Leptothrix cholodnii SP-6: one gene and its partner. The protein of the gene in region 1 binds, or shares a complex with, the protein of each later gene. Links are inferred from orthologs where the notes say so. Each region holds a gene or a part of one and is shown on either strand. Other genes may lie near its edges.

The links.
Region 2: the proteins of LCHO_RS15580 (region 1) and trxA are in contact, whole or in part, in an NMR structure (PDB 2IPA), measured with the Bacillus subtilis proteins. The link is inferred for Leptothrix cholodnii SP-6 from one-to-one orthologs.

The regions. Positions count from the first base shown.
Region 1 is NC_010524.1:3,447,226-3,453,223, reverse strand. The notes cover bases 1,945-4,733. They hold LCHO_RS15580 (arsenate reductase ArsC), read left to right. Parts: upstream 1,945-2,980; coding sequence 2,981-3,487; downstream 3,488-4,733. Other genes in these bases: LCHO_RS15570 (thioredoxin domain-containing protein), read right to left, coding at 4,615-4,733; arsB (ACR3 family arsenite efflux transporter), read left to right, coding at 3,510-4,589; LCHO_RS15585 (ArsI/CadI family heavy metal resistance metalloenzyme), read left to right, coding at 2,442-2,963; LCHO_RS15590 (ArsR/SmtB family transcription factor), read left to right, coding at 2,102-2,428; LCHO_RS15595 (fibronectin type III domain-containing protein), read left to right, coding at 1,945-2,026. Outside these bases: LCHO_RS15600 (IS5 family transposase), read left to right, coding at 428-1,510; more of LCHO_RS15595, read left to right, coding at 1,661-1,944; more of LCHO_RS15570, read right to left, coding at 4,734-5,118; LCHO_RS15565 (quinoprotein dehydrogenase-associated SoxYZ-like carrier), read right to left, coding at 5,136-5,998; LCHO_RS15560 (MBL fold metallo-hydrolase), read right to left, coding at 5,989-5,998. UniProt on the Bacillus subtilis protein: Catalyzes the reduction of arsenate [As(V)] to arsenite [As(III)]. In vitro, can dephosphorylate para-nitrophenyl phosphate (pNPP).
Region 2 is NC_010524.1:3,087,317-3,091,915, forward strand. What follows is about bases 1,605-4,599. They hold trxA (thioredoxin TrxA), read left to right. Parts: upstream 1,605-2,934; coding sequence 2,935-3,264; downstream 3,265-4,599. Other genes in these bases: LCHO_RS14030 (serine/threonine protein kinase), read right to left, coding at 1,605-2,851; rho (transcription termination factor Rho), read left to right, coding at 3,516-4,599. Also shown: ethanolamine ammonia-lyase subunit EutC, read left to right, coding at 1-152; LCHO_RS14025 (H-NS histone family protein), read right to left, coding at 138-434; more of LCHO_RS14030, read right to left, coding at 929-1,604. UniProt on the Bacillus subtilis protein: Participates in various redox reactions through the reversible oxidation of its active center dithiol to a disulfide and catalyzes dithiol-disulfide exchange reactions.

The DNA.
Region 1 (5,998 bases):
CCCTTTTCATCGAAGCATGATCGTTTCGTGCCTGAATACGACAGAGACAGCCTGGATGCATTATCACCAGAGAATGACGGAATTCCGCAATAAGAGACTCGCCCACTTTGTTCACGCGCCCGTCGGTGACCCACCAAACATCACTTGGGCACTTCATTCTGCGTGCCTATACCGAGAATGGCTGATATCACTTGTTCGGGCATATCAAGACGCTGGCTTCTCAGTACGGGCCTCGGAAAAAACGGGGCAAGAAATGCTTGAGCAATTCCGAGCTCAAATCGCTGAAATATGCATATGAAGCCCAACCCATCATTCCACCGGATCGCCTTTGGCGGTCGGTGAATTTTCAAACGTTGGGCCCAAGCCTAGGGGCACTTCTCGAAACCTCCCTGTTCGCCCGCAGCCTGAGCCGGCAAGATGCGCAGCCATGATCACGCCGCGCATCAAGCCCTCGAGCTTCTTCCCTGAGGAGGAAGCGGTGGACGACCTGTTCCTGGCGCGCCAGCGCAAGGCCAAGCTCGAGGGCTACGTGCAGACGCTGGCGGCGATCGACGCGCTGGTGGACTTCACGGCGATGGCCGCGGCGGTCGATGCGGCGTGTCCGCGCGCCGACCGCAAGAAGGGTGGCCGCCCGCCGTACCCGAGCGAGGTGCTGGTGCGCATGGTCTTCCTGCAAGGGCTCTACAACCTGTCGGACGAGCAGTGCGAGCACCAGGTGCTCGACCGGCTGAGCTTCCAGCGCTTCTGCCGGCTCGACGGCGCCTTGAACATCCCCGACGCCCGCACGCTGTGGAGCTTTCGGCAGCGCCTGGCCCAGGGCGGGCTGGGCGGACGGGCGATCTTCGAGACGCTGAGTCAGCAGTTGCAGCAGCACGGGTTCATCCCGCGCGGCGGGCAGATCGTCGACGCCAGCATCGTGGCCGCACCCATCACCCAGGCCAACACCGCCGAGCGCGAGGCGCTCAACAAGGGCGAGACGCCCGAAGGCTGGAGCAAGAAGCGCATGGCGCACACCGATGGCGACGCACGCTGGACGCAGAAGCACGGCAAGAGCTACTACGGCTACAAGCTGCACGCCAACGCGGATGCGCGCTACAAGCTCATCCGCACCCTGAAGATCACGGCGGCCAATGCCGACGACGGCCAGCAGCTCCCCCACGTGCTGCAGTCGGCCAACACGCGCGATCGCCTGCTGGCCGACCGCGGCTACGACAGCCAGGCCAACCGGCAGGTGCTGGCGCAGCAGGGCCTGGTCGACGGCATCGCGCGGCGGGCCAGGCCGGGGCAGACCGCCAAGACCCGACTGAAGCAGCGCAATCGCACGATCAACCGGACCCGCTCGCGCGTCGAGCACGTCTTCGCCAGCCTGGCCCAGCAGGGCGGCAAGTGCGTGCGGGCGATGACGCTGGCGCGCAATGCGCTGGCCATCACGCTGCAGTGCGCGGCCTACAACGCGCGCAGGCTGGTGTGGCTGGTCAAGAGCACGGGTGCGTCTGCGAGGCCGGTGTGAGGGCAGAAAAGCCCTTCGCGAGGGGCGCGAAGGGCTGAAAGACAGGCCGCCGGGTAGAACTGATCTTCGAATTCGGCATGCGATGACGCCGTGCGAGCCGTCATGACGTCGATCACGTGCCGGAGATGGTCGGCACGATAGTTTTAGGAAGTGCCCCATGGTGATGTCGAGGCACTGGCATCGACGGGATTCGACCTGCGCCGCAACGCCAGTCGCACCAGCGGTTTTGAGCCGCTGCCGGTCCCCGGTGGTTTCAGGGTGCAGCATGGCCCGCGTCGCGGCAGCCTGGATGTGCGTGTCAACCGCGTGCTCGGCGCAGCCAGCTACGAGGTTCAGATCACCCAGGGCGACCCGACCTCGGAGCTCGACTGGAAACACGCCATGACCTCCGTGACCGCGTCGCGCATCAGGCTCAATGATCTGCCGCCGACGCAATCCTTCTGGGTGCGCGTGCGTGCCGTTGGCAGTGGTGGCAACGGGCTCTGGACCGAGCCGGTGAACATCATCGTGGTCTGATCCCGTCGGGTTTGGAGAGGGGGCGGGCGATCGGCATGCATTGACTCATCGCCATGATTCCAACAAAATGGAAGCATGGAAGAAAAAGCTGCCATCGCCTCTCTCGCTGCCTTGGCCCAGGGCATGCGCCTGCGCATCTTTCGTGCGCTGGTGGGCGCTGCGCCGCAAGGCATGACGCCGGGCGAGTTGTCCGCCACCCTGGGCGTGCCCGGCTCCACGCTGTCGTTCCACCTGAAGGAACTGATGCATGCCGGCCTCGTGTCGCAGGAGCGTGATGGCCGCAACCTGATCTACCGGCCGTCCATCGCGCAGATGAACGATCTGCTGGCCTACCTCACCGCCCACTGCTGCCAGGGCTCGGCCTGCGAGGTCACGAGCACGCCCGGCTGCACCACCTGTTGATCGGAGACCCACCATGAAGCGCTTTCACGTCCATCTGCATGTCGACGACCTGGCCACCAGCGTCGGCTTCTACTCCAAGCTTTTCGCGGCCGAACCGGCCCGGCTCGAGGGCGACTACGCCAAGTGGATGCTCGAAGATCCGCCGGTCAACTTCGCGATCTCGACCCGGGGTTCGAAACCGGGCATCGACCACCTCGGCATCCAGACCGACGATCCCGCCGAGCTGGCCGCCCTGAAAGCGCGCGCCGAGGCGGCCGACATGGCCCTGCTCGACGAGGGTGAGACGACCTGCTGCTACGCCCGCAGCGAAAAGCACTGGATCACCGACCCGCAGGGCATCGCCTGGGAGCATTTCCATACGCTGGGCAACATCCCGGTGTTCAACGAAGCCGCTGCCCCGGCCGCTGCCGCATCGGCTTGCTGTGCACCGACCGACGCTGCCGCCGCAAGCAGCGAACCCGCCGCCTGCTGCGCGCCCACGCCGCGTGGCAAGCCCATCGGCATTGCGGTCAAGTCGGCCAATTCGTGCTGCTGAGCCCGTGCTGCTGAGCCATGACCACACACGTTCTCATCCTCTGCACCCACAACTCGGCGCGCAGCGTGCTGTCCGAGGGCATGCTCAATCATTGGGCCGCCAAGCTGGGCCTTGACGTGCAAGCCCACAGTGCGGGCAGTGCGCCGAGTGGCCGCATCAATGCGTTCGCACTCGAAGCGCTCCAGCGTGCCGGCATCGATACCCGCGCCTACCGCAGCAAGAGCTGGGACGAGTTCAGCACCGACGGCGCGCCGCCGCTGTCGATCGTCATCACCGTGTGCGACAGCGCGGCCGCAGAGAGCTGCCCGGTGTTCTTCGGCGGCAGCGCGGGCCAGCCGGTCAAGGTGCATTGGGGCTACCCCGACCCGTCCAACGCCGAAGGCGGTGACGAGGGCAAGCGCCGCGCCTTCGAGCTGACGCGCCAGGCGATCGGCTACCGGATGCTGCAACTGCTGGCCTTGCCGCTGGCGACGATGGACCGCGCCGCACTGCAGGCCGCCCTGGTCGAGATCGGCCGCAGCTGATCGCCGCGGAGCAAGAACATTCATGAACACCACTGTCTTTTCTGCCCCTTCCACAGCGCCCGCGCCCGCGCCGATGAGCGTGTTCGAGCGCTACCTCACCGTCTGGGTGTTCCTGTGCATCGTCGCCGGCATCGCCCTCGGCCAGATGCTGCCGGGCCCGGTGCAGGCGATCGGCCGCATGGAAGTCGCCCGGGTCAACCTGCCGGTCGGCCTGCTGATCTGGGTGATGATCATCCCGATGCTGCTCAAGGTCGACTTCGGCGCGCTGCACCAGGTCAAGCAGCACTGGCGCGGCATCGGCGTGACGCTGTTCGTCAACTGGGCGGTCAAGCCGTTCTCGATGGCGCTGCTGGGCTGGCTGTTCATCCGCCACGTGTTCGCGCCCTACCTGCCGGCTGACCAGGCCGACAGCTACATCGCCGGCCTGATCCTGCTGGCGGCGGCGCCGTGCACGGCGATGGTGTTCGTGTGGAGCCGGCTGACCGGCGGCCACCCGCTGTTCACGCTGTCGCAGGTGGCGCTCAACGACACGATCATGGTGTTCGCGTTCGCGCCGATCGTGGCGCTGCTGCTGGGGCTGTCGTCGATCGTGGTGCCGTGGGACACGCTGATCACGTCGGTGGTGCTGTACATCGTGATCCCGGTCGTGATCGCGCAGCTGTGGCGCAAGCAGTTGCTGCGGCGCGGGCAGGCGGCGTTCGACGCCGCGCTGGCCAGGATCGGCCCTTGGTCGATCACCGCGCTGCTGGCCACGCTGGTGCTGCTGTTCGCTTTCCAGGGCAAGGCGATCATCGACCAGCCGCTGGTGATCGCGATGCTGGCGGTGCCGATCCTGATCCAGGTGTTCTTCAACTCGGGCCTGGCCTACTGGCTCAACCGCCGGCTGGGCGAATCGCACAGCGTGGCCTGCCCGTCGGCCCTGATCGGCGCGAGCAACTTCTTCGAGCTGGCGGTGGCGGCGGCGATCAGCCTGTTCGGCTTCGAATCCGGCGCCGCTCTGGCCACCGTGGTCGGCGTGCTGATCGAGGTGCCGGTGATGCTGCTGGTGGTCAAGTGGGTGAACCAGAGCAAGGGCTGGTACGAGGCCGGCCGCTGCGCCTGAGCAAACCCCTCGCGGTCGCCGCGATTCACTCCTCCAGCCGCAGGATCTCCAACTGCTCGGCCACGGTCTGGAAGGTGCCGGTGCCCGCCGGCATCTGCATCAGCGGCTTGCCGTCGGGCTCGAGCAGCCACACGCTGGGATAGACCAGCAGCCGAGCCCGCTGGTCGCCGATGGCGCGCTGGAAGTCGGCGTAGGGCAGGCGGTGCGCCTCGGTGCGCAGGATCAGCTGGCGCTCGGTCACGCTCAGCTGGCTGCGCAGGTCGACCACCAGATACTTGGCCGCGAAATGCGGCACCAGCTCGGTGGCGTTGGCCGCCAGAAAGGCCTCGTACTTGCGGCAGTACGCGCAGTCGCTGGCACCCAGGTAGACGTACAGCCACTTGCCCTCGCTGCGGGCGCGCTGCTGGGCGGCGCGCAGGTCGAATTCATGCGTCTTGCCGTCGACCAGCGGCTGGATCACGATCGGTGCGTAGGGCGCCGGCAAGGCCGCGTGCGCCGTGCTCAGCAGCCCGACGAGGCCGATCAGCACGAGGAATCTTCTGCCGATCACGCCGCCGCCCACGGGTCGAGCGTGCCGCGAAAGCGCTGTTCTTTTGTGTCCTCGACCTCTGCGGTCAGCAGCGCGTGCTGATCGGCGCGTGGCACGAAGTTGAAGCGCCAGCTCGGGTTCTCGCTGATCGAAAAATCGGTGTCGGCCTCGAACAGCAGCGCCTCGCCCAGCCGCACGCGGATGCTGCGCACGAAGTGCGGCGGGATGAACATCACCGTGACCTGGTTGAGCTCGAAGCCGGTGTCGTTGGGGTGCACCACGCTCAGCTCGACCGGCGTGGGCGCGCCGGGGTGCAGGCCGGCGGGCAGGCGCATCGTGGTGCGGCCGATCAGGTGCAGGGCCTCGCGGTTGGGCGGTGCGCTGCAGCCGCCCGAGACCTTGACGTAGCGCGAATCCATGTGCAGCGTGCCGTCGCTCAGCTCGCTGACCACGCGCACGTGGCTGTATTCGTCGACCCGCAGCCGGGTCTCGAAATCGGCCTGGCCGAGCGCTGTGCCGAGCGTCAGCGTGGCGGCGATCGGCGAGGGGTTCTTGTCGACCAGCAGCGTCATGCGGCGCACCTGGCGCTCGGGTGTCTGCGCGATCCTGGAGACGATCTTGACCGGCACCGAGGCGCCGTAGGCCGCGCGCAGCGGCACGATGATCTGCACCTGGCTGGCGGCGCCGGCGGCGATCGGCCGCTCGCCGAACAGCTTGCCGCGCAGCAGCTCCCACTGCGGCGAGCTGTCGGCGTGGCCGACGTTGCTCGGCAGCCCGCCGATCGCGGCGTGGCTGCCACCGGGCAGCCAGGCGCCGATCAGCGCGGCGCTGCCGCCCCATGCCGCTACAAGCAGGCGGCGACGGTCGGGGTCATGTGCCA
Region 2 (4,599 bases), 360 kb from region 1 along the record:
CACGACTGCGGCAACTCACGGGTGTTGCGCTCAAGGACGACGTCGATGAACAGCCGTCGGCATTGGCGCCTGGCCAGCCAAAGGGGGATGAGTCCGACAGCTTCCTGCTCGCGCCGACAGGGCCCGGACGACCCGGCTCACAGCCCGATTGACGAGCCGGCGTCGGGCGTCGGCCTCACGCGCAACTGGTCGACGGTGTAGCCCTCGTACAACAAGGCTTCGCGCAACCACTGGGGTTGCGGCCCTTCGCCGTCCCAGGTGGAGCCGGATACCGGGTGCCGATAGCGGGCAACGGCAGCCGCAGCAGGCGCCGGCCGTGGAGCCGGGACACCGCGCCCACGCAACTCGGTCGGGCTGATGCTCCAGAACGCCATCAGCCGGCGTATCTTGCGGATCGCGGCTTCTTTTTCAGGTTCGATCACGTCATTGACCATGGAATGGATCGTCTTCAGCCAGTCCGCCTGAGCGGCCGACTGTCGACTGAATAATGTCACAGCGTCAAAGTCCCCCCGCGACACGGAACCTGCAAGCCCCCCCGGACGCGTAGCCGGGATACAGGAAACCGTTGTTTGGCGGGGCGGGGCAGATGCCGCCAGGCGAGAGGCTCTCGCGGTGGCTTACAATCTCGCTCGACGGGCCTCCCCGCATGGGGGCGCGGCCAAACGGGTCAGGTCGGGAACGAAGCAGCCCTAACCGTTTGCCACCAGTGCCGGGGTTCAGGCTCGTCACCCTTCTGCAGAAAGCACAGGAAAATCAACGGATCAGGCCGTGCCTGATCGTTCTGGCCTCTCGTGCATCACCCAGCTGTGACACCTCGCCTTCAGAAGGTCGGGCGCCATCTCACGGCTCAGCGGCCTCTACATGCACGGCACTGCGCACGACCTGCGCATCGTCCTGCTCAACAGCCCCCCCCGCAAGAGGCCCAACCTCAAGCCGCCTTGGTCGAGAGGTGCTGGTTCAGCTTGACCCTGGCCTCCTGCAGCGCCAGCTTGAGCTTGTCGGGCGTGGTTCCGAGCGTCTTTGCATACCGGTTGGCAACCTGCGTCAGCGCCCGGGCCTGCGCCGCGCCGGCCAGCTTCAGCGTCGCCAGCGTTTCGTTGGCACAACTGGCCACGACACGCATCCAGCCGTCGGCGCTGGTCGGCATGTAGACCGCGTGTCGCAACGGCAGGGGTTGCATCATGTCCTGCACCGACTCGTCCAGACCCCAATGCTTGGCCATGGCGTGTGCCATCGAAGCCAAGTCGACGCCCAGAACGGCCATGGCCGCAGCCTCTTCGCTCAGGCCGGGAGCGACCGGGTCACCCTCCTGCAACGGCGGACTGGGCTGCATCAGGGCCGCGATCTGAACCGCCTCGTCCGGAAAGTGATACCGCACGAGCAAACGACCAAGATGCTGCAGTTGCGCGGCAAGCAGCGCGCCTTCGGCATCGAGTCCACCGGGCGACAGCACATCGGCCAGATGACCGGCCAGGCAGGCGAGTTTCAGCGCTTGCTCGAGGGCCCGCGCAGCCGGCTCGTTCAGGGGGCCGGGCCAGGCACGCAAGGTGCCGGCAGCCCGTCGCACACCGCTGATGCCGACGAGCTGGATGGCCCGGCGCACCGTCGTCACGCCATCTTCGGCCTGCACGCGAAACTGGGCGGCGTTGACGGTGCGCAGCAGCTCGAACGACAAGGCCGGATCCTCCAGCACCACATCGGTCAGCTCGTCGATGCGCTGCGTCTCCATCCGCGAGAGCTGAACCACGCGTTGCGCCAAGCCTGGCATGGCCGGCAGGTGGCCGCTGGTGCGCAGGCGATCGATCAGCAGCGCAAGCGGGCCGCCGCGGTCGCTGGCCTGCACCCGGCACCAGCCCGACAGCGCCCGCTCGAGGCTGCGTGCACCGAGGTAGCGGCGATGCGCATGCCGGTCGGTCGCCCGGTTGATGATCGCCCTCAGCGCGTCCGGCACCGGCTGCGGCAAGGCCCAGGGCAATCGCACGATGTCCTGCCCCAGGCGGGCAATGGCGGTGGGCATGTCCCGTTCGTCGAACGCTGCGCTGTGTGCGACCCACTGGTAGAGCAGCAGACCGATCGCCAGAACGTCGCGCTCTCCGGCGGCACGCTGCTGGCGAAGGAGATCCGACTCGAACTCGCCGGACGTGACACCTTGAACGTCAGCTCGCAGGTTGGCGCCCCACACGAGCAGGCGACCGTTCTTGTCGAGCAGCAGGCTGTGCAGGCCGACATCGCCGTGCGCAAGGCCGGCGTCATGGAGGTAGGCCAATCCTTCGAGCGCGTCGACGGCCCAGCCGGCAGCTTCAAGCGGCGGCGGAGCTGGCCGACCCGCCAGGAACTGCGAGAGCGTCTGGACCCCCTGTGGGGCCTCGCACACGAGGTAGGGCCAGGCGTCGCGCTCGCCGGTCTCGATGGCCGGCAGCAGACGGGGGTGCTCCAGCCGCGCCGCACGCCGCATGGCATCGACCGCCTCCGCAAGCTGCCGGCGCTCCTCGATCGCCTGGCGCGCGATCAGCAGCAGCACGTCGCGACGGCTGCGCGTGTCGTGCGCGATCCAGGCCATCGACAGCGAGCTGCGGCCGATCAGCTGCCTGAGCGCAAAGCGGCCGAAGCTGCGCAGGCCGGCAATTCCGGCGGCGGCGTTGTGACCATGGGCAGCGGTGGATGCGTTGGCGGACACGCTGATCAAATCCGGACTCGAATGGGACTGGCCTGATTCAAACGCCATTCCGAGCGGGTGCTTGCCGGAAACAACCACGGTTTTCAAGCCATCTCCGAGCCGATGCGGATGGGTGCGGCAGACTGCACCGGCAGCGATCGCTATCGCATGCATAGCGTCAGACGCTTCGGGCATGCCATTGCACATCGCCCGATCGTGCCAAAATCAAGCTCAACCCGCCGCATAGCCGAAGCGGTCTTTCTTCCAATGGATACCCCATGAGCAGCGACCTCATCAAACACGTTTCCGATGCGACCTTTGACGGCGACGTCGTTCAATCAGACAAACCCGTTCTGGTGGACTACTGGGCCGAATGGTGCGGCCCCTGCAAGATGATTGCCCCGATCCTTGACGAAGTGGCCAAGGACTACAGCGGTCGCCTGCAGATCGCCAAGATGAACGTCGACGAGAACCGCGAAGTGCCTGCCAAGTTCGGCATTCGCGGCATCCCGACGCTGATGCTGTTCAAGGGCGGTCAGCTGGCTGCCACCAAGGTCGGGGCGCTCTCGAAGGCGCAGTTGACGTCTTTCCTCGACGCCCACCTATAATCGTCCTCAGAGTTCGGCGGCAGCGCTGCCGGACTCCTGAATGCCACTGCGCGATTTACCTCCGGCTGAGCCCCACGGGCTCGTGAAGCGCGCGCAGAGTCGGCTCCCTCCCCCTTGTCGAGCGTTTTGGCTACATGGTGCGGCACGCAGCAATGCGCGCAGCCACACAGTCAAATGCCGTGCGGGAATGCCGACGCCCCCGGTGCAAGCGGCTGGCACCGTCGACACCTGACTTCCGGGTACTCCCCCACATGCACCTTTCCGAACTCAAGGCCCAACACATCTCGGCGCTGGTCCAGATGGCCGAGACGCTTGAGATCGAAAACGCCAGCCGCCTGCGCAAGCAGGAGTTGATGTTTGCGATCATGAAAAAGCGCGCCCGGCAAGGCGAACAAATCTTCGGCGACGGCGTGCTGGAAGTGCTGCCGGACGGCTTCGGTTTCCTGCGCTCCCTCGACGCGAGTTTCCTGGCCAGCACCGACGACATCTACCTGTCGCCGAGCCAGATCCGACGTTTCAACCTGCACACCGGCGACATGATCGAAGGTGAAGTGCGGGTACCCAAGGACGGCGAACGCTACTTCGCGCTGGTGAAAGTTGACCGAGTCAACGAACTGACGCCGGAGGAGAGCAAGAACAAGATCATGTTCGAGAACCTCACGCCGCTGTTCCCCAAGGAGCAGTTCCGGCTTGAGCGCGACGTCAAGAACGAAGAAAACATCACCAGCCGCATCATCGACCTGATCGCGCCGATCGGCAAAGGTCAGCGAGCGCTGCTGGTGGCGCCGCCCAAGAGCGGCAAGACGGTCATGATGCAGCACTTCGCACATGCCCTGATCGCCAACCATCCCGACGTGCACCTGATCGTGCTGCTGGTCGACGAGCGGCCCGAAGAAGTGACCGAGATGCAGCGCACCGTGCGCGGCGAGGTCATCAGTTCGACCTTCGACGAACCCGCCGCACGCCACGTGCAGGTGGCTGAAATGGTGATCGAACGCGCCAAGCGGCTGGTCGAACTGCGCAAGGATGTCGTCATCCTGCTCGACTCGATCACCCGACTGGCCCGTGCCTACAACAACGTGCTGCCCTCGTCGGGCAAGGTTCTGACCGGCGGCGTCGACGCCGGCGCGCTTCAGCGTCCGAAGCGCTTCTTCGGCGCGGCCCGCAATGTCGAGGAAGGCGGTTCGCTGACCATCATCGGCACCGCCCTGATCGACACCGGCAGCCGCATGGACGAGGTGATCTACGAAGAGTTCAAGGGCACCGGCAACTGCGAGATCCACCTGGATCGGCGCATGGCCGAGAAGCGTGTCTACCCGTCGATCCTGCTCAACA